3 regions of the Mesorhizobium sp. YL-MeA3-2017 genome follow, and region 2 is predicted to be linked to each of the others. Evidence: predicted binding sites of a transcription regulator. Region 2 holds the regulator's gene; each other region holds the start of a gene.
What was found. The regulator LexA, encoded in region 2, represses DNA repair genes until DNA is damaged. The targets are predictions, from matches to a motif close to TGTTCNNNNTGTGTTCNG.
Positions count from the first base shown of each region.

Region 1: QFZ88_RS11705 (helicase-related protein) is a predicted target of LexA. The motif match lies at 4,305-4,322, and genes of this name have one in related genera.
Region 3: QFZ88_RS28255 (ImuA family protein) is a predicted target of LexA. The motif match lies at 1,896-1,913, and genes of this name have one in related genera.

Region 1 covers NZ_JAUSVH010000001.1:2,472,935-2,480,876, reverse strand. The annotation lists gene QFZ88_RS11725 (malonate--CoA ligase) at 1-396, shown strand, start outside; gene phaR (polyhydroxyalkanoate synthesis repressor PhaR) at 676-1,302, opposite strand; gene QFZ88_RS11715 (acetyl-CoA C-acetyltransferase) at 1,582-2,766, shown strand; gene phbB (acetoacetyl-CoA reductase) at 2,904-3,629, shown strand; gene QFZ88_RS11705 (helicase-related protein) at 4,481-7,819, shown strand; gene QFZ88_RS11700 (RNA-binding S4 domain-containing protein) at 7,866-7,942, shown strand, end outside.
Region 2 covers NZ_JAUSVH010000001.1:214,446-222,387, reverse strand. The annotation lists gene gltX (glutamate--tRNA ligase) at 1-1,341, opposite strand, end outside; gene QFZ88_RS00915 (ComEC/Rec2 family competence protein) at 1,435-4,056, shown strand; gene lexA (transcriptional repressor LexA) at 4,184-4,906, opposite strand; gene QFZ88_RS00905 (LysR family transcriptional regulator) at 5,241-6,128, opposite strand; gene QFZ88_RS00900 (antibiotic biosynthesis monooxygenase) at 6,254-6,610, shown strand; gene glp (gephyrin-like molybdotransferase Glp) at 6,773-7,942, opposite strand, start outside.
Region 3 covers NZ_JAUSVH010000003.1:158,468-166,409, forward strand. The annotation lists gene QFZ88_RS28245 (ATP-dependent helicase) at 1-1,347, shown strand, start outside; gene QFZ88_RS28250 (hypothetical protein) at 1,369-1,740, opposite strand; gene QFZ88_RS28255 (ImuA family protein) at 1,945-2,712, shown strand; gene QFZ88_RS28260 (DUF6504 family protein) at 2,627-4,150, shown strand; gene QFZ88_RS28265 (error-prone DNA polymerase) at 4,147-7,419, shown strand; gene QFZ88_RS28270 (HEPN domain-containing protein) at 7,710-7,942, shown strand, end outside.

The DNA.
Region 1 (7,942 bases), 2.3 Mb from region 2:
GTCGACGGCTATTTCATCACCGGCGATCTCGCCACGCAGGATGCTGACGGCTACGTCACCATCGTCGGCCGCGCCAAGGACCTGATCATCGCCGGCGGCTACAACATCTATCCGAAGGAAATCGAGCTTCTGCTGGACGAGATACCCGGCGTCGAGGAATCGGCGGTGGTCGGCGTGCCGCATCCCGACCTCGGCGAGGGCGTCGTCGGCATCGTCACCGCGCGCAAGGGCACGACGCTGGACGAGGCTACCCTGCTTGCCGGATTGTCGACGAAGCTTGCCCGCTTCAAGCAGCCGCGCCGCATCTTCGTGGTCGACGAATTGCCGCGCAACACGATGGGCAAGGTGCAGAAGAATTTGTTGCGCGAACGGTTCGCCGGGACGTTCAAAGGATAGATCGGAAAATCGTCATCCCGGAAGCCGGAGCGCAGCGAAGGCTATCCGGGATCCATTGGTCGCAAGCCGTCGGGCGCGGCCGGGTCCTCGCCTTGAACATTCGCGTCGCCGAACCCACGCTGCACGTTTCACGAAGGCTGACCCAAACCTAGATCCCGGCCGCGCTGCTCAATAGGCTCCGGGTCTGCGCTCGCTTTGCTCGCTTGCCCGGAATGACGGAGCGAGAACTTCGCGCCATGCCATCCACATGGCAATCGCGAACCTGCCCCGTCTCGTCACCTACGAAAGCTTGTCCAGCTTGCGCTGCATGGCGGCGATCTGTTCCTTCAGTTCCTGCAGATCGTCGGTCTTTTCGGCCGGCTCCGCCTTGGCGGGTTCGGCTCTGGCCGGCTCGGCGGCCGTGCTCGAGGCACCGCCCGTCGCAGCCCCGGGGAAGGGCGTGAACATGCGCATGGCGTTCTGGAACATTTCCATGTTGCGCCGTGTCTGTTCCTCCAGCGCCTTCATCGGCGTCGCCAACTTCATCATGTCCATCGGCGATTTGCCGAGCGACGATTTCATCTGTTCGCGGAAGCGCTCCTGCTCCTTGGAGAAGGCGAGCATCGACTGTTCGAGGAATGACGGCACGATCATCTGCATCTGGTCGCCATAGAAGGCGATGAGCTGGCGCAGGAACGGAATGGGCAGCATGTTCTGCCCGTCCTTGTTCTCCAGCTCGAAGATGATCTGGGTGAGAACCGGGTGGGTGATGTCGTCGCCGGTCTTGGCGTCCTGCACGGTGAAGTCCTCGCCCTTCTTCACCATTTCGGCGAGGTCCTCGAGCGTCACATAGGTGCTGGTGCCCGTGTTGTAGAGCCGGCGGTTGGCATATTTCTTGATGACCACCGGTTCGTTTTTCGCCGCCATACAGCATCCTCCCGCGGATACCGGCGGGCCCGTAAGCGGCCGGTAACGATTGCTCCCAAGTCGAGGATATGCGCAAAACCGTCATAATTCCAAGCGGTTTGTGCAGTGCGGAAGCTTAGCGGGTTCTTTCGGCGCTGCAATATGCTGCGCAGCATAACTTACGCAGCCGCCGGGTCGCCCAGTGGGTGCCGATTTCCAGTTTGACTCAAGGGCTGGAACCGGCAAGAAAAGTCGAACGCAAAGCTTGCAAACCGTTCAAATAGAAGTCTGGAGAACAATATGTCCGCTTCCAACGCCATCGTCGTCGCCAGTGCCGCGCGCACGGCCGTCGGCTCCTTCAACGGAGCTTTCGCCGCGACACCCGCCCATGATCTGGGCGCGGTGGTGATCCGCGAATTGCTGTCGCGGGCCGGCGTCGAGGCGGCGGAAGTCGACGAGGTGATCCTCGGCCAGGTGCTGACCGCGGCGCAGGGCCAGAACCCGGCGCGCCAGGCGTCGATCAATGCCGGCCTGCCGATCGAGACGACCGCCTGGGGCCTCAACCAGGTCTGCGGCTCGGGCCTGAGGGCGATCGCCATCGGCATGCAGCAGATCACCTCCGGCGACGCCAAGGTGATCGTGGCCGGCGGCCAGGAATCGATGTCGCTGTCGGCGCACGCCCAGCACCTGCGCGCCGGCGTGAAGATGGGCGACTACAAGATGATCGACACGATGATCAAGGACGGGCTGTGGGATGCCTTCAACGGCTATCACATGGGCATCACCGCCGAGAACGTCGCCAAGCAGTTCCAGATCACCCGCGACGACCAGGACGCTTTCGCGCTCGCCTCGCAGAACAAGGCCGAGGCCGCGCAGAAGGCCGGCCGGTTCAAGGACGAGATCGTCGCCTTCACCATCAAGGGTAAGAAGGGCGACACCATCGTCGACCAGGACGAATATATCCGCCACGGCGCAACGATGGACGCGATGACCAAGCTGAAGCCGGCCTTCGACAAGGACGGCACGGTGACCGCCGCCAACGCCTCCGGCATCAATGACGGCGCCGCCGGCGCGCTTTTGATGACGGAAGCCGAAGCCGTGCGCCGCGGCATCACCCCGCTCGTGCGCATCGCCTCCTGGGCGACCGCCGGCGTCGATCCGTCGGTGATGGGCACCGGCCCGATCCCGGCGTCGAAGCGCGCGCTGGAAAAGGCCGGCTGGAAAGTGTCGGACCTCGATCTGGTCGAGGCCAACGAGGCCTTCGCCGCGCAGGCCTGCGCGGTCAACAAGGGCCTCGGCTGGAACCCGGACATCGTCAACGTCAATGGCGGAGCGATCGCCATCGGCCACCCCATCGGCGCGTCGGGCGCGCGCATCTTCAACACGCTGGTCTACGAGATGCGGCGCCGGGGCGCCAAGAAGGGGCTCGCCACCCTATGCATCGGCGGCGGCATGGGCGTCGCCATGTGCGTCGAGGCACTTTGATCGAAAACAAGACGGGCGGCCAAGGAGCCGCCCATTTTGTCTGTGAAGGTTGTTTGTGAAGGCCCGGCATAAGGGTCGGTTTCAAAAGTCCGTCATACGGACCAGCCATTGAATGATGCAGCAAAAAGGGGAAACGCATGACAAAGGTCGCACTCGTCACCGGAGGCTCGCGCGGCATCGGCGCCGCGATCTCGATCGGCTTGAAGAATGCCGGCTACACCGTCGCGGCGAACTATGCCGGCAACGACGAGGCGGCGGCGAAGTTCACGGCTGAAACCGGGATCAAGACCTACAAATGGTCGGTGGCCGACTATGACGCCTGCGTCGCCGGCGTCAAACAGGTGGAGGCCGATCTCGGCGCGGTTTCGGTGCTCGTCAACAATGCCGGCATCACCCGCGACGCCATGTTCCACAAGATGACGCCGCAGCAGTGGAAAGAGGTGATCGACACCAATCTGTCCGGCGTCTTCAACATGTCGCATCCGCTGTGGAGCGGCATGCGCGACCGCAAGTTCGGCCGCATCATCACCATCTCCTCCATCAACGGCCAGAAGGGCCAGGCCGGCCAGGCCAACTATTCGGCCTCCAAGGCCGGCGACATCGGCTTCACCAAGGCGCTGGCCCAGGAGGGCGCGCGCGCCGGCATCACCGTCAACGTGATCTGCCCGGGCTACATCGCCACCGAAATGGTCAAGGCGATCGACGAGAAGGTGCTCAACGAGCGCATCATCCCGCAGATCCCGGTCGGGCGGCTCGGCGAGCCGGAGGAAATCGCGCGCTGCGTGGTTTTCCTGGCCTCCGAGGAAGCGGGCTTCATCACCGGCTCGACCATCTCGGCCAATGGCGGGCAGTATTTCAGCTGAGGGTAGAGCTTTACCTTCTCCCCTTACGGGAGAAGGTGCCTGAGCCTGGCGGCACAGCCGCCATGGCGAAGGCGGATGAGGGGTGCTGGAAGAAATGGGGCGCATCAAAACGAACGCCTCAGTTCAACTTGATCCCACATTTTGCAGAGATGCGCTCCGTCCAACACCCCTCATCCGACCTCGCCTTCGGCTCGGCCACCTTCTCCCTCAAGGGGAGAAGGAGACGCGCGCCACCGTCCCATCCCGGCACACAAAAGTTAACGGCTGACGGGAGGCTTAAGAACATTCGCCCGGCCAAGTTGTGAATCGTCGGTGGACAAGCTGTGCACAACACAAGATGTTGGGGTGAACAAACCGGGAAACTTTCGCCATCGCTGATTCGTCGCCGATTCGTTCCGGCTTTGAGCGGATTGTTAATGGAAATGGCTGTCGCGACCGCGAAATTGGTTAATTGCCGTTAAGAAAGACGTGCGATTTCAGGTGCTTGTTCCCTGTCTCCGGTTAGCCGGCATAGCGACGGGGCTCGCTTGCCGGCAAAAGTTAACGGCGATGTTCCGCGGCCGACATGCGAGGCGGTTAGCCGATTCAGCATGTGGTGCGATTGGCCGGTCACAGTCCCACATATAGCCGTGAACGAAACATGAATCATCACGAGTCAGTGATTCGTCGCCGATTCGTTCCAGACTCGTTCCGGACGTTAATGGCGCGGTGCAAAAACCGGCATGCCGAACCCGGCTGCGACGGTTTTGCGAACATTGTGCTTTCGCTTCGTCGCGTGAATGCCTATGTGTCGCCAGTCGCCGGGCTTGCCCGGTGCCGATCACGGGAAAAAGGTCCCTGCTTCCGGGCTGATGAACATCCATCCCAAATCGAATGAGCCGTTGATCCTGTCGGGCCGCGACGTCACGGCGGTGCTCGGCCCGACCAACACCGGCAAGACCCATCTCGCCATCGAGCGCATGGTGGCGCATGAGAGCGGCATCATCGGCCTGCCGCTGCGCCTTCTGGCGCGCGAGGTCTACACACGTCTCTGCGAGAAGATCGGCGCCCACAAGGTTGCGCTGGTCACCGGCGAGGAAAAGATCCAGCCGGCCGGGGCGAAATATTCCGTGCATACGGTCGAGGCGCTGCCGCGCGAGACCGACGCCGCCTTCGTCGCCATCGACGAGGTGCAGCTGGCTGGCGATCTCGAGCGTGGCCATATCTTCACCGACCGCATCCTCAATCTGCGCGGTCGGCAGGAGACGCTGCTTCTGGGTGCGGCCACCATGCACGGCATCCTGCAGAAGCTGCTCAGGGGCGTTTCGGTGGTGACCAGGCCGCGCCTGTCGCATCTCGCCTACGCCGGCTCGAAGAAGCTCACCCGCCTGCCGCGGCGCTCGGCCATCGTCGCCTTCTCGGCCGACGAGGTCTATGGCATCGCCGAGCTGATCCGCCGCCAGCAAGGCGGCGCCGCCGTCGTGCTCGGCGCGCTGTCGCCCCGCACCCGCAACGCCCAGGTGGCGCTCTACCAGTCAGGCGATGTCGACTATCTGATCGCCACCGACGCGATCGGCATGGGGCTCAACCTCGATGTCGACCACGTCGCCTTCGCCCAGAACCGCAAGTTCGACGGCTATCAGTACCGCAATCTCACCGCCGCTGAGCTCGGCCAGATCGCCGGCCGCGCCGGCCGCCATCTGCGCGACGGCACGTTCGGCGTCACCGGCCAGGTCGATCCGTTCGACGAAGACCTGGTGCAGAAGATCGAAGGCCATGACTTCGAGCCGGTGAAGGTGCTGCAATGGCGCACCGCCAGCTTCGACTACGCCAGCCTCGACGCGCTGAAGCGCTCGATCGAGACCAATGCGCCGGTGGAAGGTCTGACCCGCGCGCTGCCGGCGGTGGACGCGCAGGCGCTGGAATTTTTGTCCAAGGACGGCGAGATCCGCAGCCTGGCGACGGGCCGCGAGCGCGTGGCGCTTCTGTGGGAAGCCTGCGCGCTGCCGGACTACCGCAAGATCGCGCCGGCCCAGCATGCCGACCTCGTCGCTTCCATTTATATGGACCTCGCCAGGCGCGGCCATGTCGACGAAGCCTACATGGCCGAACAGGTGCGCCGCGCCGACACGACCGAGGGCGACATCGACACGCTTTCGCACCGCATCGCGCAGATCAGGACGTGGACTTTTGTATCCAACCGTCCAGGTTGGCTTGCCGATCCGACACACTGGCAAGAAAAGACACGTGAAATCGAGGACAGATTGTCGGACGCGTTACATGAGCGGTTGACGAAACGCTTCGTTGATCGCAGGACTTCCGTCCTCATGCGGCGCCTTAGAGAAAATACCATGCCTGAAGCCGAAATCAGCCCTACCGGAACCGTCCTCGTCGAGGGCCATCATGTCGGCGAATTGCAAGGGTTCCGCTTCACGGCGGACCAGGGCGCCGGCGGCGAAGACGCCAAGGCCGTGCGCGCGGCCGCGCAAAAGGCGCTGGCTTCCGAATTCGAAGCGCGCGCCGAACGCTTCGCCGCGTCCGGCAACAATGACATCGCACTTGGCTCCGACGGCGTGCTGCGCTGGATCGGTGCGCCGATCGGCACGCTGGTGGCCGGCGAGGACGCGCTGAAGCCGCGCCTGGTGCTTCTGGCCGACGAACAACTGACCGGCCCGGCCCGCGACAAGGTGGCGGCGCGCGCCGAGCGCTTCGTCAATTTCCAGATCGAGCAGTTCCTGAAGCCGCTGGTGGACCTCAAGAACGCCGAGCAGCTGACCGGTATCGCGCGCGGCATCGCCTTCCAGCTGGTCGAGCATTTCGGCCTTATCAACCGGCGCGACATCGCCGAGGAGATGCGCACGCTGGACCAGGAAGGCCGCGCGGCGCTGCGCCGGCTCGGCGTGCGCTTCGGCGCCTACCACGTGTTCGTGCCGTCGTTGATCAAGCCGGCACCCGCCGGCCTGGTGACGCTGTTGTGGGCACTGAAGAACGACGGCAAGGAAAAGCCGGGCTTCGGCGACGTCGTGCATGCGCTGGCTTCCGGCCGCACCTCCGTCGTCATCGACCAGGCGTTCGACAAGGCGTTCTACCGGCTTGCCGGCTACCGCAATCTCGGCCGCCGTGCGGTGCGCGTCGACATTCTGGAGCGGCTGGCCGACCTGATCCGGCCGGCGACCAACTGGAAGCCGGGCCTCGGTCCGCGTCCGGACGGCGCCTATGACGGCCAGGCCTTCATGGTGACGCCGCCGATGATGTCGATCCTCGGCGCCACCGCCGACGACATGGAAGAGATCCTCAAAGGTCTCGGCTATCGCGCCGAGCCGAAGCCGGCGGCCGAGGTGAAGGCGAAAACCGAAGCGCTCGACGCCGCCGTGCGCGAGGCAGCGGAAGCCAAGGCGGTGGCCGACGCGGCCGCGAAGGCGGCACGGCAGGCGGCCGATGCTGCCGCTGCGCAAGAGGCCGCGCCGAGCGCCGACGAAAGCACCGCCGAGGCGACGGACGAAGCAGCCGCCAGCGCGGAGCCGGCCGAACAGGTTTCCGAGCCGATCGCTTTGGCGGAAGAAACGGTCGACGCGCCGGATGCTGGCGACGAGGCTGTCGTGGAGACGGCCGAGCCAGTCGCTGAGGTTGCCGAGACAGCCGAGCCGGTCACCGATGAAGTCGAGTTGGCTGCGGAAACGGCCGAGCCGGCTGGCGAAGCCGAGAAAGCCGAGCCCGTCGTGGCGGAAGCTGCCGCGGCTGCTCCGGAAGCCGAAGAGAGCAAGGCCGACGCGACTGCCGCAGAAGCAGAGGAGCCGAAGCCGATTCTTCTGTGGCGGCAGGCGCGTTTCGAACACCGGCGCGACAACCGCCACCAGCGCGGCAATCGCGGCAACCAGCCGGGTGGCGAGCAGAACCGCCAGCCGGGCGGTCGCGAGGGCGCCGAGCAAGGCAATGGCCGCGAGCGCTTCTCCCGCGACCGCTCCAAGGAGCGCGCCAATGGCGATGGCGGCCGCCCGGGTCGTCCCGGCGGCAAGCCGCAGGGCGACCGCCAGGATCGGCGCGAGGGGCGCGGCGACTGGAAGGGCGGCAAACCCGACGGTCGCCGGCCGGAGGGCAAGGGCGGCAAGCCGGCTTTCCAGCCGAAGCCGCGCGAGGAGCGCCCGGTGCGCTTCGATCCCGATTCGCCATTCGCCAAGCTGGCCGCCTTGCGCGACCAGTTGAAGAAGTAGATGTCGCGGCCAGGCCTTTCGGCGCGCCGCCTCGGGTTTTGAACCGATGGCCGCCGAGGGTCGCCAGCGCATCGACAAGTGGCTGTTCTTCGCCCGCGCGGTGAAATCGCGCTCGCTGGCTGC
Region 2 (7,942 bases):
GCTGCGCCCGGTGAGCGCGGCGCGCAAGGGTTGGGCCACCTTGCCGAGCTTGAGGTTCGTTGCTTCCGCGCAGGCGCGCACGGCTGCCTCCGTGGTGGCGGCGCTCCATTCGTCCAGCGCCTGGAAGTGCGACAGCACCGCCTTCAGCACGGCCTTGGCGTCGGCGTCGAGCAGGCCGGCGGCCTTCTCGTCCAGCTGCAGCGGGCGGCTGGCGGCGATGAAATAGAGGCTGTCGGCGAGTTCGACCAGAGTCTTGGCGCGCTCCTTGAGGCCCGGCATCGCCTGCAGCACCTGCGCCTTCTTCGCATCGTCCAGCTGGGCGGCCAGCGCCTCGCCATTCGGCAGATAAGGCAGCGTGTCGAAGAGTGCCTCGGTCAGCGCGGCGTCGTCCATGCCGCGCATATGCACGCCGTTCAGCGCCTCCAGCTTGGCGAAATCGAAACGGGCTGGGCTCTTGTTGATGTCGTCGATGTCGAACCAGCCGATCATCTGGTCGAGCGTCATCACTTCGTCGTCGCCATGGCTCCAGCTGAGCCGCGCCAGATAATTGCGAACCGCGGCCGGCAGATAGCCCATGGTGCGGTATGCATCGATGCCCTGCGCGCCATGCCGCTTGGAAAGCTTGGCGCCATCGGCGCCGAGAATCATCGGCACATGCGCCCACACCGGCACGTCCCAGCCCATCGCATCGTAAATGGTGGTCTGGCGCGCGGCGTTGGTCAGGTGGTCGTCGCCACGGATGATGTGGGTGACGCCCATGTCGTGGTCGTCGACGACCACCGCATGCATGTAGGTCGGCACCCCGTCCGAGCGCAGGATGATGAAATCGTCGAGGTCCTTGTTGGGGAAGCGGATTTCGCCCTGCACGCGGTCGCGCACCAGCGTCTCGCCTTCCAGCGGTGCCTTGATGCGGACCGCGCCGCGCACGCCCTCGGGCGCCTCGGACGGATCGCGGTCGCGCCAGTGGCCGTTATAGCGGGGCGGCAGCCCGTTCGCCCGCGCATGCTCGCGCATGGCTTCGAGTTCGGCCGGCGTCTCATAGGCGTAATAGGCCTTGCCCATGCGCACCAGCTCCTCGGCAACCTCGCGGTGCCGCGCGGCGCGCTCGAATTGCGAGATCGCATCGCCATCCCAGCTCAGCCCCAGCCAGGCCATGCCGTCGAGGATCGCGGCGGTGGCTGCGTCGGTCGAACGCTCGCGGTCGGTGTCCTCGATGCGCAGCAGCATCCTGCCGTTGGTGTGCTTGGCATACAGCCAGTTGAACAGCGCCGTGCGGGCGCCGCCGATATGCAGGTAACCGGTGGGGGATGGGGCGAAGCGGGTGATAACCTGATCGGACATGGAACTCTCAAGGAAGGGGCGCCAAAGGCGCGGACTTTCGTTGTTTGGGCGTTCATGTAGCATAGGAGGTCGGGGGCGCAAGGGGCAGACCCGATGGCTGGACGGGGCCGGAGCGGGCAGGGCGGGGCGGATGCCGATCGCGGCATCAGCGAGCAGCTTCTCTTTGCTTCGACCCAGCCGCTTTTCCCGCCTGCGGCCCGGCTGCCCGATGGCGCAAACGAGGCCGGCGGGCCGGTGGCGGAGAGCCGCGTCATCCCCGTATTGCCGCCGGAGATCGCCAGACTTCAGCCACCTCCGGTCTTGCCTGATCGCATCGCCGTCTGGACACGGCGCATGCGGCTGTTGTTGCGCCAGGACTGGCGCGGCGCACTCGGTTCGGTTGTCAGCCTGGAGCTCGACCGGGGTGCTGCATTTCTGTTCGCGCCGGTGTTCCTGGCGGCAGGTGCCGCCGTCTATTTTTCGCTGACCGAAGAACCGGCCTTCCTTCAGCCGGTTGCTTCCTGCCTTGCGCTGGCGGCCATTGCCTTGCTTGCCGGGGCGAAGGCTCATCTCGCGGCAATGGCCGTGCTGTTCTTCGTGCTCGGTATCCTGGCCGGCAAGGTCGAGACCTGGCGTATGCCGGGCGACACGCTGGGCGCCGAGGTCTCGACCGGCATAACCGGGCGCGTCGTGGCGGTCGAGCCGATGGCGAGCGGCCGCACAAGGCTGACGCTGGACGTTCTTAGCACCCAGCGGCCAAAGCTGCGCTACCAGCCTGAGCGGGTGCGCCTGTCGGCGCTGGCGGTGCCCGATGGCGTCAAGGCCGGCTCGGAGGTCAACGGTTATGCGCGGCTGATGCCGCCAGCCGGCCCAGTGCGGCCAAACGGCTACGATTTTTCCTTCGAAAGCTTCTTCGACGGCATCGGCGCCACCGGCTTCTTCATGGGCAAGCCGAAACTGGTGACGCCCGCGAACGATGCGATGCCCGTCATGGCGCGCCTGTCGGTGGCGGTCGAAACCGCGCGGGAGACAATCGCTGCCCGCATTCGCGCCACCATCGGCGGCGCGGAAGGCGAAATCGCCGCCGCGCTGATCGTCGGCGTGCGCGCCGGCATTCCAGAACCCGTCAACGAGGCGATGCGGCGCACCGGTATCTATCACATCATTTCCATTTCCGGCCTGCACATGGCGCTGGTGGCCGGAACCGTCATGGCGCTGCTGCGCGGGACCTTCGCGCTGTTTCCGGATTTTTCGGCGCGGCATCCGGTGAAGAAATATGCGGCCCTTGCCGCGCTGGTCTCGATCGCTGCCTATCTCGCCATCTCCGGCATGGTGGTGGCCGCCGAACGCAGCTTCATCATGCTGGCGGTGATGCTGGTCGCCGTTCTCTTGGATCGTGCCGCGCTGTCGATGCGCAATCTGGCGATATCGGCGGTCGTCGTCATCCTGATCGCGCCGCACGAGGTGGTCGGGCCCTCCTTCCAGATGTCGTTTGCCGCCACCGCCGCGCTGATCGGTGCCTATGCTGCCTGGTCCGAACGCCGGGGCATCGCGCCGACCGGCCCGCCGCCGGCGCGGTCGCTGGCGGGATTTCTCGTACACAAGTCGCTGGTGGGGCTGATCGGTCTCGCCGTGACGTCCATCGTCGCCGGTCTTGCGACGGCCTTGTTCGCGGCCTGGCACTTCCAGCGCATTTCGCCGCTCAGCCTGCTCGCCAACCTTGCCGTGATGCCGATCGTCTCGCTTGTCGTCATGCCGGCCGCCGTTTTCAGCGCGCTCGCCATGCCGTTCGGGGCCGACGGACCGTTCCTCTACGCCATGGGCAAGGGGTTGTCGGCGATGATGGCGATCGCCGAATGGATCTCAGCACGCTCGCCGGTCGATGCCGTCGGGCTCGTCTCGACGCAATCGGTTTTGCTGGTCACGGCCGCACTGGCGATCGGCGCCATGGCCACGACATGGCTGCGGCTGCTCGCCGTGCCGCTGGCCTTCGCCGGCATCGTGGCGATGGACGATGTCGAGACGCCCGACGTGCTGGTGGCCGAGGATGCGCGCCTCGTCGCCATGCCCATCGGCGGCGGCGAACTGGCGGTCAGCCGGCCGCGCCCCAATGCGTTCACGCTCGACAATTGGCGCCGCGCGCTCGATGCCGAGACTGTCGTCCTTCCCGAGACGGCGGCATCGGCCGGCGTCGCCTTGGCGGACGCGCAGGACCTGCCGCCCGGCACGCCGTTTCTGTGTGCGCAGGATCTCTGCTTTGCCCGCCATCCCGATGGCCCGGTCGTGGCGACGGCGCCCAATGCGCGCGCCGCGAAGCCCGCCTGTGCGGTCGCCGCCGTGATCGTCATCGACGACGCCACGGCGCGCGATCTTTGCGAGGACGCCGCCGTCGTCGTCATCACCCGACAGGATCTGGCCCGCGCCGGCAGCGCGGCGGTCTATTTCGACCCGCAAAATGCCGCTGCTGCCGCAACGGCGCGCTTCGCCCTCGAAGACAGCTCCCGGCCCTGGCACGCGCAGCGCCGGTTTTCACGCGAGGCGAGGGGCCTGCCGCCCCGGCAGCAGGAGCGCGTGAAGTCCAATGCCAAGGCAGGCAAATTCGATGCCTCGGCAAACAGATTCGATGCCGACACAAACAGGCGCGATGCGCGTGCGAACAAACGCGATGCCACGCCGAACGGTCCTGATGTCACGACAGAACAACGAGATCACGCGCCTCAAACGCCAGAAAATTAGCCGGCTATCAATTCGGCAAGACCGCGTCCACTAAACCGGCTCCGCGACATTTCAGCGGAGGAAAGAGACCTGCTACGAGCGCTTGGAGCCGGCTCCGAGCGCGTCGAGCCGACCTGTTCCGGCCTCATTAATAGCGGCGGATCAGGCCGACCAGCTTGCCTTGCACCTTGACCCGGTCCGGCCCGAAAATGCGGGTTTCATAGGCCGGATTGGCGGCCTCCAGCGCAATCGACGCGCCCTTGCGGCGGAAGCGCTTCAGCGTCGCTTCCTCCTCGTCGACCAGTGCCACGACGATCTCGCCGGGATTGGCGGTGTTGGCATTGCGGATGATGACCGTGTCGCCGTCGAAAATGCCGGCCTCGATCATCGAATCGCCTTTGACCTCAAGGGCATAGTGGTCACCGCCCGAAATCATGTCAGGCGGCACCGAGATGGAATGCGTGCGGTGCTGGATGGCGTCGATCGGCACACCGGCGGCGATGCGGCCCATGACGGGAATGGAAACGGCGGAGCCGGCATCGTCGTCATTGCTGGCCGACTGCGGGCGCTGCGGCTCCTTGGCCGCCGGGCGGCCGAGGCTGCCTTGGATGACGGCCGGCGAAAACCTCCTGGCCGCGTTGAGGCCGGGCGCGATGGAATCGGGCAGACGCAAAACTTCGAGCGCCCGGGCCCGGTTCGGCAGCCGGCGGATGAAGCCGCGCTCTTCCAGAGCGGTGATCAGGCGGTGGATGCCGGACTTCGATGCAAGATCGAGCGCCTCCTTCATCTCGTCGAAAGAGGGTGGGATGCCGCTTTCTTTCAGTCGTTCGTGGATGAAGAGCAGAAGCTCGTGTTGCTTGCGTGTCAGCATTGTCACCCCCAGGGGACTGGAACCGGAATCAGTAAAACAAACCCGGAACAAACACTATCTGTTCCATTTGTGTTCCGCAACCATTTAAAGTTTAATGAATCTGTTGACGCTTTGTTCAGCCTGATGCCGCCGGAACTCGATCTCGACTTTTTCGTCGCGCCGGGGCGAGTGGCTTTGCAAATGGCAGAATCGAGGCGCCACTGCATGGTTGAGCAGAACAGGCGCGCGGTGTGAAGAGCCCGGGCCTGCAACAAAGGCACGGCCCGGCCGGATTGTGCCAAGCCGGCCGACAAAGACGTTGCTGCTACGCGTCCCGCGCCTTCCAGCCTGGTGATTACTCGGCAAAAAGATTCGCAGCCATGTAGTCGACAAAAACCCGAACCTTGGGCGAGAGGTATCGGTTGGTCGGCCAAAGGATCCGAAACGTCCCGGCCTCGCTAAGGTAGTCTTCCAGTAGCGGCACCAGCTTTCTCTCGGCCAGGCCTGAGGATACGGCAAACGGCGGAAGGCATGTGATGCCGAAAGATCGTTCGGCGAGATAGATCAATGGTTCCAACGTGCTGGCGACCGTGGTGACGGGAAGGTCGAGCTTCAGCTCGCGTCCATCGCGCGCCAGCGGCCACGGTTCGAGCCGTCCCGAATTCGCGAAGCGATGATGCAGGCACCGATGCAGGAGGAGGTCCTCCGGCACACTCGGCCTGCCGTTTTCGGCGAGATATTCGGGTGCCGCGACAATCATGTGCCTGAATGTCCCGAGCTTGCGGCTCATCAGGCGCGTGTCCTTGACGTCGCCCGTTCGAACGACGGCGTCGAAACCCTCCTCGATGACATCGACAAGCCGGTCGGTGAAATCGAGATCGAGGTTGATCTGCGGATATGTTGCCATGAAAGCCGACAGCGTCGGCATCAAAAGCATGCCGGCCAGGGGAAGGCTCACGCGAAGCTGCCCGCGCGGGGTCGCCTGCGACCGCGACAGCTGGGCCTGAGCTTGTTCGAATTCCGCCTGGATGCGCCGGCAGCTGTCGAGGAAAAAACTGCCTTCCTCGGTCAGCGCCATACTGCGCGTCGAGCGGTGAAAAAGGCGCGCGCCCATCTCGTCCTCGAGCCGCAGGATGGCCTTGCCGACAGCGGAACCCGACAGGCCGAGCCGTTGCGCAGCGCTCGCGAAACTTCCCGCCTCGGCCACCTGAATGAAAATGCCAAGCGTTCCAAGCGTATCCATGGAGAGTCAATTCCGGAAAAAATATCCGATGTGATGAGAATACCGGACCATTTATCCGATATTTCCGTCCCGATATCCAGATGCCGTCGCGCACAGTCCGCCGCGATCCTCAAATGGAGATACGCATGACCACCCAATCGAACGCCGCCTTCGCGGCCACTCCCCAGCCAACGACCTTCATCGTCAACGTCATCCACGCCCACCCCGGAAAGCAGGAGGAGGCTTTCGCCATCATCCAGGACGTCGTGCACTATGTCGCCGAACGCAAGGAAGGTTTCCTCTGGAGCACGCTGGCCAAGAGCACGGACGGACAAACGGTCGTGAATGTCGAAGCGATCCAGGGCGCCGGCGATGTCGACACGTTCTTCTCCGATCCAGTCTTCGTGGAGAAGTTCCGCAAGCTGGACGCGGTGTCCAAAAGCGAATTTCACACCTACACCGTCGGCGATCTCGTGCTGCCGAAGCGCGTGGCGGCGACCTGATTCACCTAACGATGCCGCGCGCGACGGTTCGAGAATCGGGATCGGTGTTCGGTAAAAACAACGCGTAAATTCAAGGGATTAAAGAGCTTTTTGTACGTCCGAGGCGGACGTGCGGCGGCTTGAAAACAGTTCTTCGCTGCCGCCAGTTTTTTGCTCCGCTCGTCAGCGCAGCATCAGCACCTGGCAGGGCTCGCCGGCGATAGCGGCGGCGGCGAAGGGCGGGCGCACGATCAGCCCGTTGGCATCGGCCAGCGTGCGCAGCATCGAGGAGTCCTGGATGCCCAACGGGGTGGCGATGAGGGCGCCAGCGCGCTCCTCCACGACCGCGCGAACATAATCCTGGCGCCGATCATTAGCCGGCATATTACTTGCCAGTTTCACCTCGCGCATGTCTTGCCTGAAGAGGCGCCCGCCGAGGCGGGCGAGCAGCGGTTTCAGGAACAGTTGCGAGCAGACCAGGCTGGCGACCGGATTGCCGGGCAGGCCGATGCAGCGAATGGCGCCCATGCGGCCGAACAGCAGGGGCTTGCCGGGGCGCATGGCGAGCTTCCAGAAGTCGAGCGTCATGCCTTCGCCGGTCAGCACGTCGTGGACCAAATCGTGGTCGCCCACCGAGGCGCCGCCCAGCGTGACGATGATGTCGGCACCGGCGTCGACGGCATGCCTGACCAAAGCGGCGATCGCGTCCTTGCGGTCGGCGGCGATGCCGAGGTCGAGCGCCCTGGCGCCCACCGCCTGCGCCGCGGCGGCGACGCCATAGGCGTTGGACGAGATGATCTGGCCGGAACCAAGCACGCTGCCCGGCGGCAGCAATTCGTCGCCGGTGGCGATGATGGCGACCAGCGGCCGGCGAACGACAGCCACCGTGGGGTGATTGGCGGAGGCGGCAAGCGACAAAGCGGCGGCGTCAAGCAGCCGGCCTTTGTCGAGCAGCACGTTGCCGCTCTCGAAATCCAGGCCCTTGCGGCGCACATTGCGCCCTTCGGCGGTCGGCTCCAGAAGTTCGACCGTGCCGTCGCCGAGATTGCGCACGTTTTCCTGAATGACGACGGTGTCGGCGCCGGCCGGCAGCGGCGCTCCGGTGAAGATGCGCACGGTCTCGCCGGGTCCCACCGTTCCGGTGAATCCGCGGCCCGCCGGCGCCTGGCCGATCACCGTGAGGCGACCCGCCGCAGCCGCCACGTCCGCGCCGCGGGCGGCATAGCCGTCCATGGCGGAGGCGTCGAAAGGCGGTTGCGTGCGCAGCGCCACCAGCGGCTCGGCCAGAACCCGGTCATAAGCCTCGGCAAGCGGGATGGTTTCGGCGGGCAGCGGCATGGCGTCGCCGAGAAG
Region 3 (7,942 bases), on a different contig from region 2:
GTCGACGAATACCAGGACACCAACCGGCTGCAGGCGACCATCCTGACGGCGCTCAAGCCTGACGGCCGGGGGCTGACTGTCGTCGGCGACGACGCGCAGTCGATCTATTCCTTCCGCGCCGCCGAGGTTCGCAATATCCTGGATTTTCCAGGGCTGTTTCCGGAGCCTGCCCGTATCGTCACGCTTGACCGCAACTACCGGTCCACGAACACCGTGCTGGACGCGGCGAACGCGGTCATCGGCGAGGCGGCCGACCGCTTCATCAAGAACCTCTGGACCGAGCGGCGTTCCGCGGAAAAGCCGTTGCTGGTGACCGTGCGCGACGACGCGGAACAGGCGAACTATGTGTGCGACAAGGTGCTGGAGGAGCGGGAGAGCGGGACGAGGCTCCGGGCGCAGGCGGTTCTCTTCCGCGCCTCGCATCATTCCGGCCCTCTGGAAGTCGAGCTGACGCGCCGCAACATCCCGTTCGTCAAATTCGGCGGGTTGAAATTTCTCGATTCCGCGCATGTGAAAGACGTGCTGGCGCTTCTGCGCTTCGCGGAAAACCCGCGTGATCGCGTGGCCGGCTTTCGCGTGCTTCAGCTCTTGCCCGGCATCGGCCCATCCGCCGCGGGTGCTGCGATCGAGGCGATGGAGCGCGCGCTCGATCCGGTCCTCGGGCTTCAGTTCTTCAAGGTGCCGGCAAGGGCGGACGAGGATTGGCCCCCCTTCGTCGACCTGTTCTCGGCGCTGCGCACACGGTCGACCTGGCCGGCGGATCTCGAACGTGTGCGGCTGTGGTACGAGCCGCACCTCGAGCGTGTCCACGAGGACGCCGCCGCGCGCCGCGCAGACCTTCTCCAACTCGAACAGATTGCGGCCGGCTATCCCTCGCGCGAGCGCTTTTTGACCGACCTGACGCTGGACCCGCCTGACGCCACGAGCGGAGATGCAGGCCCGCCGCACCTCGACGAGGACTATCTCATCCTGTCCACGATCCATTCTGCCAAGGGCCAGGAGTGGACGAAGGTGTTCCTGCTCAACACCGTCGACGGCTGTATTCCGATCGACCTGGCGGTCGGCGAGCGCGACGATCTCGAAGAGGAACGCCGGCTGCTCTATGTCGCCATGACGCGGGCAAAGGATTCGCTGCATCTGGTCACCCCGCAGCGCTTCTATGTCAGCGGGCAGTCGGCATGGGGAGACCGGCATGTCTACGCATCGCGCACGCGGTTTATTCCAGACCACATCCTCGACCGCTTCGAACAGATTTCCTGGCCGCCGCCATCGGCCGCGCCCGGCAGGGCACCGCAGCCCGAGGTCCGGATAGATCTCAAGACGAAGATGCGCGGGATGTGGCGATAGCGCTGTCCCGGTATTCGGCCGTCATGCGGCCATGCGCCCGGCGTGACAGTCGATCTCGACGCAGCCGGCGGTGCTGCGCGCATTGATCGCCTTGCTGTCGGCGAAACCATGAAGGGCGATCGCCGCCAGATCGTCGCCGGCGCGGATCGGCCGGGACCACCAGCCGTCGCGATATCGCCATCCCGCCCGGATCACAGCTTCAGCGTCCTTGCTGTCGGGACGCAGATTGGCGGCCGCGTGAACGATGCGCGCCTCTGGCGACCTTTTCCTGAGCAGCGCGCGGCCTTCCGCTAGCGCAGCCTGCCGGTCGTCTGCCAGTACGAGCTGATGGAAATAGTGCCGCGATCGCTTCAGCGGCGTGAGATACGCGATCCTGACCTGAAAAGCCGCCATACCCGTTCTCGTTTTCTGTCTCTTATTGAGATTGGAATCGGACGCAAAATTACAAGACCGGACGGTTCCGGCCGTTTCTCTCGACGCGCACGACGCCGCGGTTCCGCTGCGGCATCCATCCCGATCCAACGAGTCCGTTGACTCTTTGTCAGGATGAGAACAAACATAGAACATATCACGGACAGAACAGCTTTCAAGGGATAGATGCGTGCCTCGGCGCCCCATTCTTCAGCGATTGTCGAACTTCGAGAGCGGATTGCCCGCCTCGAAGGACGGTCCAGGCGCGCCAAATCGGTGCTTCCGTTCGGAATTCGCGAAATCGATTCGCGGCTTCCGGGGGGCGGACTGGCACGCGGGGCGCTGCATGAAGTCGCCGGCGGCGGCAACGGCGCGATCGACGGCGCGGCGGCAGCGCTGTTCGCGGCCGGGATCGCCGGGCGCACGACCGGAAAGACCCTCTGGTGCATCGCCAAGCCGGACCTGTTCGCTCCGGCGCTGGCGCATGCCGGCCTTGCGCCGGATCGCGTCGTCTATGTCGAGGCCGGCGACGACAAGGCCATTCTGGCCTGCATGGAGGAAGGCCTTCGCCATGGCGGGCTCGGCGCTGTCGTCGGCGAGGTCGCCCGATTGCCGATGACCGCCTCGCGCCGGCTTCAGCTTGCGGCCGAAGGCACCGGATCGATCGGCATCGCGCTGCGCCGCTGGCGCCGGCACAGCGATGCGTCCGACTTCGGCGCGCCGACCGCCGCCATGACGCGTTGGCGCGTCTCCGTCCTTCCGTCCGAGGTGCTGCCGGTTCCGGGCGTCGGCCGCCACAGATGGCTTGTTGAGTTGATCCACGCCAAGGGCGGCGTGGATAGTGCTGATATCGAGTTGGAGGCTTGCGATGAGACGGGTCGTCTCGCTCTTCCTGCCGGACTGGTCCACGGATCGGCTGCGGCGGATGGCTGGCGACGCGGCGCCTCCGGCTGAGGCGCCGCTCGTGATGATCGGCCGGGACGGCAACAGGCGGGTGGTCACGGCAGCGGACGCCGTCGCCCGAGCGGTCGGGCTGCGCCCCGGCATGCCCGCGACCGAGGCCCAGATCCTGATCCCCGGCCTGATCACAGTGGATGCCGATCCGGTCGCGGATGCCGAGGCGCTGGAACGGCTGGCATTGTGGGTGCTCCAGCGCATCTCGCCGATCGTCGCGGCCGATCCGCCGGATGGCATCGTGATCGACTCGACCGGCGCCGACCATCTCCATGACGGCGAAGCGACCATGATCGAAACCCTGATCGGCCGGCTCGCCATGTCGGGCGTCACCGCACGCGCCGCGGTGGCGGACACCTGGGGCGCGGCCCATGCGCTCGCCCGGTTCGCCGCCGAGCCCTCTATCATCGCGCCGCCGGGACATGGTGCTGTCGTGCTCGATCCCCTGCCGCTCGCGGCTCTGCGCCTGCCGCCTGGAATGGCGGCCGATCTCCGGGTTCTCGGCTTCGAACGCGTGCGTGATCTTCTGGCCCAGCCGCGCGCGCCATTGACGCTGCGCTTCGGCCCCGAGTTCGCGCGCCGGCTCAATCAGGCGCTTGGCGACGTGGCCGAACCGATCGAGCCGATCCGACCGCCCGACCTGATCGAGGTGCGGCGGGCTTTCGCGGAACCCATCGGCGCTGCCGAGACGATCGCCCGTTACATCGGCAAGCTCACCGACCAGCTCTGCGCCGCGCTGGAGGCAAAGGGTCTCGGCGCGCGCCGTCTCGATCTTCTCTGCCATCGCGTCGACGCACGCGTCGAAGCCGTCCGCGTCGGTATGGCGCAGCCGGTGCGCGATGCCCGGCGCCTGTCCCGTCTTCTGTGCGACCAGATTGAGAAGATCGATCCGGGCTTCGGCATCGAGCTCATGGCGCTGGCCGCCACCACAGCCGAGCCGTTGCAACGCCGGCAGATGGCGAGCGACCTCATAGAGATCGCAATACCGGATATCTCCGACCTCGTGGACACGCTGGCCAACCGCGTCGGCGAGCGGGCGATCTACCGGGTGGCCCCTGTCGCCAGCGACGTGCCCGAGCGATCGGTCTGCCGTATCCCGGCGCTGTCGCCCGACACCGGCACGGCCTGGCCAAGCCATTGGCCGCGGCCGGCGCGTCTATTTGCCCATCCGGAGCGCATCGAGGCGATCGCCCTCTTGCCGGATCATCCGCCGGCGAGCTTCACCTGGCGGGGCGTGCGCCGCCGCGTGAAGCGGGCGGACGGTCCCGAGCGCGTCCATGCGGAGTGGTGGAAGCGCGATGCCGAGCTTGCCGCCATCCGCGATTATTTCCGGGTCGAGGACCAGGCCGGCGAACGCTACTGGATTTACCGCGCCGGCAATGGCGAGGACCCTGAGACCGGTTCGCATCTCTGGTTTCTGCATGGGGTGTTCGGATGAGCGAGCCCCGCTACGCCGAGCTTCAGGTCACCACGCATTTCAGCTTCCTGCGTGGCGCGTCCTCCTGCGAGGAGCTGTTCGCGCGCGCAGCCGAACTCGGCATCGAGGCGCTGGCCGTGGTCGACCGCAATTCGCTCGCCGGCATCGTGCGTGCCCATGAAGCCGCGAAGGCGACCGGCGTACGGCTTGTCGTCGGATGCCGGCTCGATCTCGCCGATGCGCCGCCGATCCTCGTCTATCCCACCGATCGCCCGGCCTATTCTCGGCTTTGCCGTCTACTATCACTCGGAAAGCAGCGCGCCGGAAAGGCAAAGTGCGATCTGCGCTGGGCCGATCTCGTCGCCTATGGCGAAGGCCTGATCGCCGTGCTCGTACCCGACATGGCGGACGAGGATTGCGGATTCCATCTGCGCCGGCTGCGCGACGCCTTCGGTGACCGTGCCTACATGGCGCTGACGTTGCGGCGTCGGCCGAACGACCAGCTCCGACTCCACGAATTGTCCAACCTCGCGGCGCACATGCGCGTGGCGACCGTCATCACCAACGACATCCTTTTCCACGAGCCCAGCCAGCGCGTCCTGCAGGACGTGGTGACCTGTATCCACCATGGCGTCACCATCGACGACCTCGGCGAGCGGCGCGAGCGCCATGCCGATCGCTATCTGAAACCGCCGGCCGAGATGCACCGCCTGTTCGCGCGCTATCCCGAAGCGCTCGCCCGCGCGCTGGAGATCGTGCGGCGCTGCGCCTTCTCCATGGACGAGCTACGCTACCAATATCCGGAGGAGCGCGACGATCCCTCGCTCACCCCGCAGCAGACGCTTGAAAAACTGACCTGGGAAGGTGCTGAGCGGCGTTACCCGGAGGGTGTGCCGGACAATGTCGTCGCCTCGCTCAAGCACGAGCTGGCGCTGATCGCCAAGCTCGACTACGCGCCATACTTCCTGACGGTCAATTCCATCGTGCGCTTCGCCCGCTCGCGCGACATTCTCTGCCAGGGGCGCGGCTCGGCCGCCAATTCGGCGGTCTGCTACGTGCTCGGCATCACCAGCATCGACCCCGGACGAAACGATCTCTTGTTCGAGCGGTTCATTTCGGAAGAACGGCGCGAGCCGCCGGACATCGACGTGGATTTCGAGCATGAGCGGCGCGAGATCGTCATGCAGTGGGTGTTCGACACTTACGGCCGCGACCGCGCAGCACTCTGTTCGACCGTCATCCGTTACCGCACCAAGGGGGCGCTACGGGATGTCGGCAAAGCGCTTGGGTTGCCAGAGGATTTGATCTCGACACTCTCCGGCCAGGTCTGGGGCTGGTCGGAAGAGGGCGTGTCGAAAGGCCAGGTCGAGCAGCTCAATCTCAACACGGCCGACCGGCGCTTGCGCCTGACCCTCGACCTTGCCCGGCAGCTCATGGGCGCGCCCCGGCATCTCAGCCAGCATCCGGGCGGCTTCGTCCTCACCCACGACCGGCTGGATGACCTCGTGCCGATCGAGCCGGCGGCGATGGAAAACCGCCAGGTGGTGGAATGGGACAAGGACGATATCGACGCGCTGCGCTTCATGAAGGTCGACATTTTGGCATTGGGGATGTTGACCTGCATGAAGAAGGGCCTCGACCTTCTGGCCGAGCACAAGGGCGCCAATCTCGACCTTGCGACGATCCCGCCGGAGGACCCGCGCACCTACGCGATGATCCGAAAGGCGGACACGCTCGGCACATTCCAGATCGAAAGTCGAGCGCAGATGTCGATGCTGCCGCGCCTCAAACCTCGAACCTACTACGACCTCGTCGTACAGGTCGCGATCGTGCGGCCCGGCCCTATCCAGGGAGACATGGTGCACCCGTATCTGCGCCGCCGCGAAGGGTTGGAACCGGTCCACTATCCCAAGCCGGAACTCGAAAGGGTGTTGGGCAAAACGCTGGGGGTGCCCTTATTCCAGGAGCAGGCCATGCAGGTCGCGATCAGCTGCGCGGGCTTCACGCCCGGAGAAGCGGACATGCTGCGCAAGTCGATGGCCACGTTTAAACACAGCGGCGGCGTCAGCGCCTTCAAGGCCAAGCTTATCGACGGCATGGTCGCCAACGGCTACGAGCGCGATTTCGCGGAAGCCACCTTCCGGCAGTTGGAGGGGTTCGGCAGCTACGGATTTCCGGAAAGCCACGCAGCCTCCTTTGCCTTGATCGCCTACGCTTCCGCCTGGCTCAAATGTTGGCACCCCGACGCATTCGCCGCAGCACTTCTCAACTCCCAGCCGATGGGTTTCTACGCGCCCGCCCAGATCGTCCGCGACGCCCGCGATCACGGCGTCGAGATACGGCCCGTCTGCGCCAACGCCTCCCGATGGGATTGTACGCTCGAACCCCCCGACGACGAAGACCGCTTCGCCGTTCGCCTGGGCTTTCGCATGGTCAAGGGCCTTGCCAATCAGCATGCTGCATCGATCGTCGGCGCGCGCGCCGATCTGCCCTTCGCGTCGGTCGACGATCTCTGGCGCCGCGCCGGCGTACCGCAGGCAGCGCTCGTCCAGCTCGCCGAGGCCGACGCCTTCCGGCCGGCTTTCGGCCTGGCACGGCGCGAAGCGCTCTGGGCCATACGCGGCCTGCGTGACGCCCCGCTGCCACTGTTCGCGGCCGCGACGGCGCGCGAGGAAGCAATCGTGCCGGAGATCGCCGAGCCGGCCGTCTCGCTGCGCCCGATGACGGCCGGTAGCGAGGTGGTGGAGGATTACGGCCATGTCGGGCTGTCGCTTCGATCGCATCCGGTTTCGTTCCTGCGCGAGGACCTGCGCCGCCGTCGCATCGTCTCTTGCGCCGAGGCCATGGACGCCCGTGACGGCCGCTGGCTGGAAGCCGCCGGCATCGTGCTTGTCCGCCAGCGGCCGGGTAGTGCGAAAGGCGTCCTGTTTGTGACGCTCGAGGATGAGACGGGCATCGCCAACCTTGTCGTCTGGCCGAAGGTGTTCGATGCCAATCGCCGCACGCTGCTGTCGGCAGGTATGCTCGGCGTGCGCGGCCGTATCCAGCGCGAGGGTGCCGTCGTGCATCTGGTCGCGCAGAAGATCACCGACCTGTCGGCCGAGCTCGCGAGCGTCGGCAGTCGCGACGCCGCCTTTCCGTTGCCGCATGGTCGCGGCGACGAATTCCATCATGGATCGCCGTCGCCCGATCCGCGCGGCCTGCCGCCAAGATCGTTCCAAAGCCGCAATTTGACGGACGGATACGGCCACATCCGTCAGATAGCCGTGAAGGGCAGGAATTTCAGATGAAACGATAGCGCTGGTATGAGATGGAGCGACCGCTTCCGACCCTCATTGCGGACATTCCACAATCTATAACAGCTTCCAGGAAGCTGCCGCTCGTGGCGCGATCAAATTCCGGCATAATCAGGGGAGGGGCTGCTCCAGCTCGACTTCGTTGGTGAAGTGGCGGCGCTCCTTCTTTTGAATGTATGCGTAGCGGCTTGTCGTTGAACTATGTGTCAAAGGCCTCGGTGAAGACACTCTTGGACAGCACCGTTTAGCTCGATACAACTGAACCGCGCTGGGCGAGGGGGAATATGGTCGATCTAAACCTTACTTACGTCGACGAGCTAATCAACGTTCGCCATGTTTTACACGGTGGTGCTCGCGGCGCCCCCAAGAAGGTCGAGGACGGATCGCGTGAGGGAGCTTCGATAAACCGGAGTTGCGTCGTTATGATGAGCGCTCTGCTGCAGGCTTACGTTCAAGACGTCTTTAAGATATGCGCCATACAGGCGCTACCGACGTTGAACACCGACGCCGTCTGGGC